2 regions of the Afipia sp. P52-10 genome follow, and region 2 is predicted to be linked to the other one. Evidence: predicted binding sites of a transcription regulator. Region 2 holds the regulator's gene; the other holds the start of a gene.
The links. The regulator PhoB, encoded in region 2, activates phosphate uptake and scavenging genes when phosphate is short. The targets are predictions, from matches to a motif close to TGTCATNNANCTGTCAT.
Positions count from the first base shown of each region.

Region 1: phnC (phosphonate ABC transporter ATP-binding protein) is a predicted target of PhoB. The motif match lies at 1,575-1,591, and genes of this name have one in related genera.

Region 1 is NZ_AZSJ01000003.1:262,292-265,946, reverse strand. It holds partial or broken gene phnM (phosphonate metabolism protein PhnM) at 1-856, opposite strand, end outside; gene X566_RS02685 (chloramphenicol acetyltransferase) at 876-1,511, opposite strand; gene phnC (phosphonate ABC transporter ATP-binding protein) at 1,706-2,521, shown strand; gene phnD (phosphonate ABC transporter substrate-binding protein) at 2,593-3,543, shown strand; gene phnE (phosphonate ABC transporter, permease protein PhnE) at 3,616-3,655, shown strand, end outside.
Region 2 is NZ_AZSJ01000003.1:989,475-993,129, forward strand. It holds gene X566_RS05975 (aspartate aminotransferase family protein) at 1-211, opposite strand, end outside; gene X566_RS05980 (GcrA family cell cycle regulator) at 670-1,176, shown strand; gene phoB (phosphate regulon transcriptional regulator PhoB) at 1,279-1,989, opposite strand; gene phoU (phosphate signaling complex protein PhoU) at 2,008-2,724, opposite strand; gene pstB (phosphate ABC transporter ATP-binding protein PstB) at 2,747-3,520, opposite strand; gene pstA (phosphate ABC transporter permease PstA) at 3,568-3,655, opposite strand, start outside.

The sequences.
Region 1 (3,655 bases), 730 kb from region 2:
CTGTCGCGCTGGTCCAGCCGGTGTGGCTGCCGCCGCGCACCACGTTTGGCGCGCCGAACACCGTGAATTCGCCGGCGTCCGCGGCCTCGCGGGCGGTGGCTTCGTTGACCGGAAACTCGGCGATGCGGATGCCGAGTTGGCGAAACCCGCGCCGCTTTTCCGCGGTGTCATCGTCGTGCGACAGCGTGGACAACCCATGCGCACGGCTCGCGGCGGCAAGCCGCGCGATGGAAGCCGGCACCTCGTCGGCGCGGCTGGCGACGCGTTCGACCAACCGGTCGAAATCGCCGGCGGAAAGTCCGGCTCGCTCTGCCATCCGGGCGCGCTTCTGCGGCTTGGACGCGTCGGCGGTCATGGCCATGTGGTCGTTGAAAGCGAGCAGATCCACGCGCCGCGCGGCGATCCATCCGAGGATGGTCTGTTCGGCCTCCAGGTTGAACGTCTCGTGCCGAAGATGGATCCGCGTATCGGCGGCAAGGCGCGGCCGCGATGCTTCGATGGCGTCCACCAGCGCGTGCGCGTTTTCGGTGCCGCGCAGGCCAGGCTCCCACGACCAGGTGATGGCGTGAAAGACGGTGGTGATGCCGTTGGCGATCACCTGACGATCGGTGTCGGCAAGTGCGACATCGACCGGGAAGTCCACGCCCGGCCGTGGCATCATCTGCCGTTCGAAGGCGTCGCCGTGCACGTCGACGATGCCGGGCAGCACGAGTAGGCCGCGTGCATCGATCCTGACCGGTGCCGGGCGCACGCTGCCGATATCGGTGATGGCGCCGTCGGTGAGATGGAGCGAGGTTTCAATCAGGCCGTCGCCGATCAGCGATTGGCCCCCTTCGATGATGATGTCGGTCATGGGTCGGTTGCGTGTTGGCGTTTCAGGCGGGAACGGTGCTTGATTCGTATTTGTCGAGGAAGGCCTCGATGGTCAGCTTGCGAAAATCCGGCAGCGCCGCGCGCAGCGCGTCATGGCTCCAATTCCACCAGCCGAGGGCTGCCAAACGTTCGGAGACGTCTTCCGGAAAACGCCGGCGGATGACTCGCGCCGGGTTTCCGCCGACGATCGTGTAGGCGGGGACGTCCTTGGTGATGATCGCCCCGGCTGCAATCACCGCGCCGAGGCCGATGTTGCGGCCGGGCAAAACCACCGCCCCGTGACCGATCCAGACGTCATGTCCGATGTGGACGCGGTGCGATCGGCGCCAATCGAAGAACTCCGCTTCGTCCGGCTCGCCGGGGAAATAGGCGCTGGCGCGATAGGTGAAATGCGCCTGCGTCGCACGTTCCATCGGATGGTTGCCGGGATTGATGCGCGTCATCGCCGCGATCGAGCAGAATTTACCGATTTCAGTGTACATGATCTGGCTGTCATTTACGACATACGAATAGTCATCCATGCTGACTTCCGCCAGCAGCGTGCGCGCGCCGACCTCGCAATAGGCGCCGAGATGGCTGTCCTGCACCAGTGCGGACGGATGGATCAGGGGCGTCGTTGACAGCGCTTTTCCGGCCATGATGTCACTCTCTCGGAGACCCGATGCTCTTGCTCACTCATTCAGGGGAAGTCTGACATCTGCATGACGTTCGTGTGACATCGCCACCTTGATCGCCGCTTTCGCTTGCAGTGTGGATGCCCGCAACGGCTGTCACATCACTGTAGAACTCCCGCGCTAGCCGTTAACCCCGATCATTGGAGACGGGTGACGGAATGCTGGTTATCGATGGACTGACCTGCCGGTTCGGCAGCAAGACTGCTGTAGACAAGGCCTCGTTCTCAATCGAGAAGGGAAGCTTCATCGGCGTGATCGGTCGTTCGGGTGCGGGCAAGTCGACCCTGCTGCGGATGATCAATCGCCTGGCTGAGCCGAGCGACGGACGCATTCTGTTCGAAGGCGTCGATGTCACCGCGTTGCGTGGTAAGGATCTGCGCCAGTGGCGCGCACGTTCGGCGATGATCTTCCAGCAATTCAATCTGGTCGGCCGGCTCGATGTGCTGACCAACGTTCTGATGGGGCGGCTCGCCACCATGCCGAGCTGGCGCTCACTCGCGCAGCTCTGGCCCGAGGGTGACAAGGCGATCGCGATGTCGGCTTTGGACCAGCTCGATATCGCGTCGATCGCCGCCCAGCGCGCCGATCAGCTTTCGGGCGGTCAGCAGCAGCGCGTCGCCATTGCCCGCGCGCTGGTGCAGGAGCCCGATATCATTCTCGCCGACGAGCCGATCGCGTCGCTCGATCCGCGCAACACCCGCATCGTGATGGACGCCTTGCTGCGTATCAACAAGCACTTCGGCATCACCGTACTCTGCAACCTGCATTCGCTGGACCTGGCGCGCACCTATGCCGATCGGCTGATCGGCATGTCGGCGGGACGCATCGTATTCGACGGCGCACCGGCAATGCTGACCGATCACATTGCGCGCGAGCTCTACGACCTCGAGGCCGGCGAAGTGATGGGTGAACTCCCGGATGCTGCATCAATTCCGGCCGCGGTTCCGGCTCTGGGCAATGTCGCTGCCGCCTGAGCGGCTGCATCGCGTCACGCGTACTCTGGTCGCGAAATTCAAACAATCGAGTCACCTGAAGAGAGGATGTCATGATCACCCGTCGCACCATTTTGACCGGCGCAGCTGCGCTCGCCGTTTCTGTCTCGTTGGCAGCCTCGACTGCCTCCGCGCAGGATTGGAAAAGCAAGTACCCGGAGCTGACGTTCGCAATCGTTCCGGCCGAGAATGCCTCGGGCGTGACCGAGCGCTGGACGCCGTTCATGGCCTATCTGTCGAAGGAGCTTAGCGTAAAGGTCAACCTTCGTATCGCCAATGATTATGCTGCGGTGATCGAAGGACAGCGCTCCGGCAACATTCACATCGCGAGCTATGGTTCGGCGTCGTTCGCACGCGCGCGTCTGACCGGTGTTCACACCGACGCCTTCGCCAATGACATCAACATCGACGGATCGACCGGCTACTACTCGGTTTTCTTCGTCAAGGCGAACGGCCCATACAAGTCGATCGACGACGTAAAGGGAAAGAACCTGGGTCTCGTTGATCCGAATTCGACCTCGGGCAACAACGTTCCGCGTTTCGAGCTGAACAAGATGGGCATTCCCGACGCTGAGGGCTATTTCGGCAAGGTGGTGTTTACCGGCAGCCACGAGAACGCCATGCTCGCGCTGTCGCAGGGCACGGTGGACGTTGCGGCCAATCAATGGACCAACGATAACGACTCGACGCTGCAGCAGATGCTCACCAAAGGCATGCTGAAGAACGCGGACGGCTCGGCGATGAAGAAGGACGACTTCCGTATCATTCACAAGTCCGCACCGATCATCAACGGTCCCTATGCCTACAACTCGGATCTGCCGGCTGAACTGAAGGCGGCGATCGCCAAGGCGTTCATGGATGCCCCGACCAAGGACAAGGCCGCGTTCGACAAGCTGTCGGATGGCCAGAAGAAGGGCTTCAATCCCGCCACGACCAAGGACTGGGATGGCACGATCGAGTTGATCAAGTTCGTCGACAGCCTGCGTAAGAAGAAGGCTTCCTGATTTCGCCATCGCAAGGAGCCGGATTCGTACGGGTCCGGCTCTTCGTTTCTCCTTTCCGATCGTTCGACCATCGTGACCGTCGCCGTCTCCGTTCTTCCTCAGGAGCAGCTTG
Region 2 (3,655 bases):
TGGAGACGTGCCAGACCTTGCCGAGCTGCTCGGTCATCGCCTTGACCAGATGCGGATGTGCATGGCCGAGCGCATTGACTGCGACGCCGCTGCCGAAATCGAGATAACGATCGCCGTTCGTCGCGATCAGCCACGCCCCCTCGCCGCGCTCGAAGGCGACGTCGGCACGGGCGAAAACGGGAAGCAGATGGGTCTGTGCGATCTGGTTCATGGCGACCTGGTTCATTGGATCAGGGGGGCGCTTCGTGCCCGGCATCATATTGAGTGCGCTAGGCTTTGGCGTCGGCCCGAAATAAAAGTGCCGCCCTTCCAAGGCGGCACAGGCAACATTCTATTGGTGGGCCGCGAACTGTCAACAGCGGCAGTTCGGTCACGGCGACCGTAGAAAAAGCCCATTTTGCTGATTTCTTCACAGCTCATGTCGGAATTCACAGCCCCGGACTCTTGCGCGCGAGTCAGCGCATATTGTAGCGTTTGGGCCATAAGACACGACATCTCGTGCAGCGGTTCTGCCCCCTCAGGTCGTTTTTGTTAAGGCGTAGCGTCCGGTCGTTAAAGGCGATTCCGGCGAGGGAGGAGGGATTCAGCGGCCCGAGGCCGGCGAAATCGCGCCGGAGGTTCCAGTCACATGTGCGCGCAACGCGCATGCGACAACAAGGGAAGAAGGCGATGACAGTCATTACCTGGTCCGACGAGCGCGTGGAGCAACTCAAGAAGCTCTGGGAAGCGGGGCTTTCGGCAAGCCAGATCGCGGCTGAACTCGGCAATGTCACGCGCAATGCCGTGATCGGCAAAGTCCATCGGCTCGGACTCTCCGGCCGCGCCAAGTCACCGTCCACATCCGTCCCGCGTCCGCGCAAGGCGCGGCCCGCCCAGCACATCATGCGCATCTCGCGTCCGGTCTCACGCGGCAACACCGCGCTGGCTCATGCCTTCGAGATGGAAGTCGAGGCCGATCCGATCGCCTTCGACAACGTGGTTCCGATGAGTCAACGCAAGACGCTCCTGGAACTCACCGAAGATACCTGCCACTGGCCGGTCGGCGATCCCGGCAGCGCCGACTTTTTCTTCTGTGGCGGCAAGTCGCTCACCGGTCTTCCCTACTGCGGCCATCACTCCCGAGTCGCCTATCAGCCGGCTGCGGACCGCCGCCGGAACCCGTCGCGGCCGCGCTGAGGCGCAAGCGAACGACCGAAACGAACAAAAACAAAGGGCCTGACTTAAAGTCAGGCCCTTCTGCGTTGTTATGCTGCTGGTGTCACCGCATGCGGGCTGCCGCTACTGCTGCTGCTCCACCTTGCCGAAACGATCGTCGAGAGCATAGCCCGCGCCGCGCACGGTGCGGATCGGATCGATCGCCCGGCCGGAGTTCAACAGCTTGCGCAGACGGCCGATATGCACATCGACGGTGCGTTCGTCGATGTAGATGTCCCGGCCCCAGACGCTGTCGAGCAGTTGCTCGCGGCTGAACACGCGGCCCGGATGCTCAAGGAAGAACTCGAGCAGGCGATACTCGGTCGGACCGAGTTCGATCGGCTGGCCCGCGCGGGAGACGCGACGCTTCTCGCGATCGAGCTCCAGGTCGCCCCAGGACAGCACGTTGGCCATCCGCTCCGGCGAGGCGCGGCGCAACAGGCCGCGCACGCGCGCCAACAGCTCCGGCACTGAGAACGGCTTGACGATATAGTCGTCGGCGCCGGTGGCGAGCCCGCGCACTCGCTCGCTTTCCTCGCCGCGCGCGGTCAGCATGATGATCGGCAACTGCCGCGTTTCAGGACGGGCCCGCAGGCGGCGGCACAGTTCGATGCCGGAGAGCCCCGGCAGCATCCAGTCGAGCACCACCAGGTCGGGCACACGCTCCTTCAAGCGCGTATCGGCTTCGTCGCCACGCCCGACGGTTTCGACGTCGTAGCCTTCCGCGTCGAGATTGTAACGCAAGAGCGTCGTCAGCGCCTCTTCGTCTTCGACAACCAGAATCCGTGCGTTCATGAAACCCCTGTCGTTCGCTTAGTTGCCAGGCGCCATCGCGGCGAAGCTGGTCATATCGCCCTTCGGGCGCTTGTCGGAGATCTGCTGACCTTCGATCATGTAGAACACCGTCTCGGCGATGTTGGTGGCGTGATCGCCGATCCGCTCGATATTCTTGGCGCAGAACATCAGGTGGATACAGAACGAGATGTTGCGCGGGTCTTCCATCATGTAGGTGAGCAATTCGCGGAACAAAGAGGTGCAGATCGCATCGACCTCCTCGTCGCCCTTCCACACCGCCATCGCCGCCGGCAGATCGTGTGCGGCATAGGCATCCAGCACCGACTTGATCTGCGACTGCACCAGCGCCGTCATATGCTCGAGGCCGCGGATCAGCTTCATCGGATGAAAATCGCCATCAAGCTGGTTGACCCGCTTGCCGATGTTCTTGGCGAGGTCGCCGATCCGCTCCAGGTCGGTGGCGACGCGCAACGCGCCAACGATCTCGCGCAGGTCGACCGCCATCGGCTGGCGGCGGGCGATCGTCAGCACCGCCCGCTCCTCGATCTGATGCTGCAGCCTGTCGATCTCGGTATCGAGTTCGACGACCTGCTTGGCGAGCGCGGCATCGCGGCGCACCAGCGCGTCGACGGAGTCGCCGATCTGGCGCTCGGCCAGGCCGCCCATCTCGGCAACCAGACGCGCGAGCTCCTGCAGATCGGCGTCGAATGCCTTTGCGGTATGTTCTGAAGCCATGACCATCTCCAAAAAGCGCGGCTCAACCGAACCGGCCGGTAATGTAATCTTGCGTCCGGCGATCCGACGGCGAGGTGAAGATCTTGTTAGTCGCGTCGAACTCGATCAGCTCGCCGAGATACATGAACGCCGTATAGTCCGACACGCGCGCGGCCTGCTGCATATTATGGGTCACGATCGCGATCGTATAATCTTCCTTCAGGCCGTTGATCAGCTCTTCGATCTTGGCGGTCGAGATCGGATCGAGCGCCGAGCACGGCTCGTCGAACAGGATCACCTCCGGGCGCACCGCAATGGTCCGCGCGATGCACAGCCGCTGCTGCTGGCCGCCCGACAGGCTGAGGCCCGAGGCATTGAGCTTGTCCTTCACCTCGTCCCAGAGCGCACCGCCGCGTAGCGCCGCCTCGACGCGATCGTCCATCTCCGACCGGGAGATCTTCTCGTACAGGCGGATGCCGAAAGCGATGTTCTCGTAGATCGTCATCGGAAACGGCGTCGGCTTCTGGAACACCATGCCGACCCGCGCGCGCAAGAGATTGAGATCGAGCTTCGGGTCCAGAATATTGGTCTTGTCGAGCAGGATCTGCCCTTCCGCGCGCTGGCCCGGATACAGATCGTACATCCGGTTGAAGATGCGCAGCAAGGTGGACTTGCCGCACCCCGACGGGCCGATGAAGGCCGTGACGCGGTTGGTGCCGAGCGTCAGGTTGATGTTCTTCAGCGCACGCGCGTCGCCGTAGAAGAAGTTGAGGTCGCGAACGGTGATCTTCGGCGTGCTGTCGGCGGTGGCCGACATCGGCGGCGCCGACGTCTGAGGAAGATCGACGGAAACGTTGAGGCTGCTCATTTATTCGTCCTTTCGGCGCCAAGGATACGCGCACCGATATTCAGGGCCAGAACTGCAAGCGTGATGATCAGCGCGCCCGCCCAG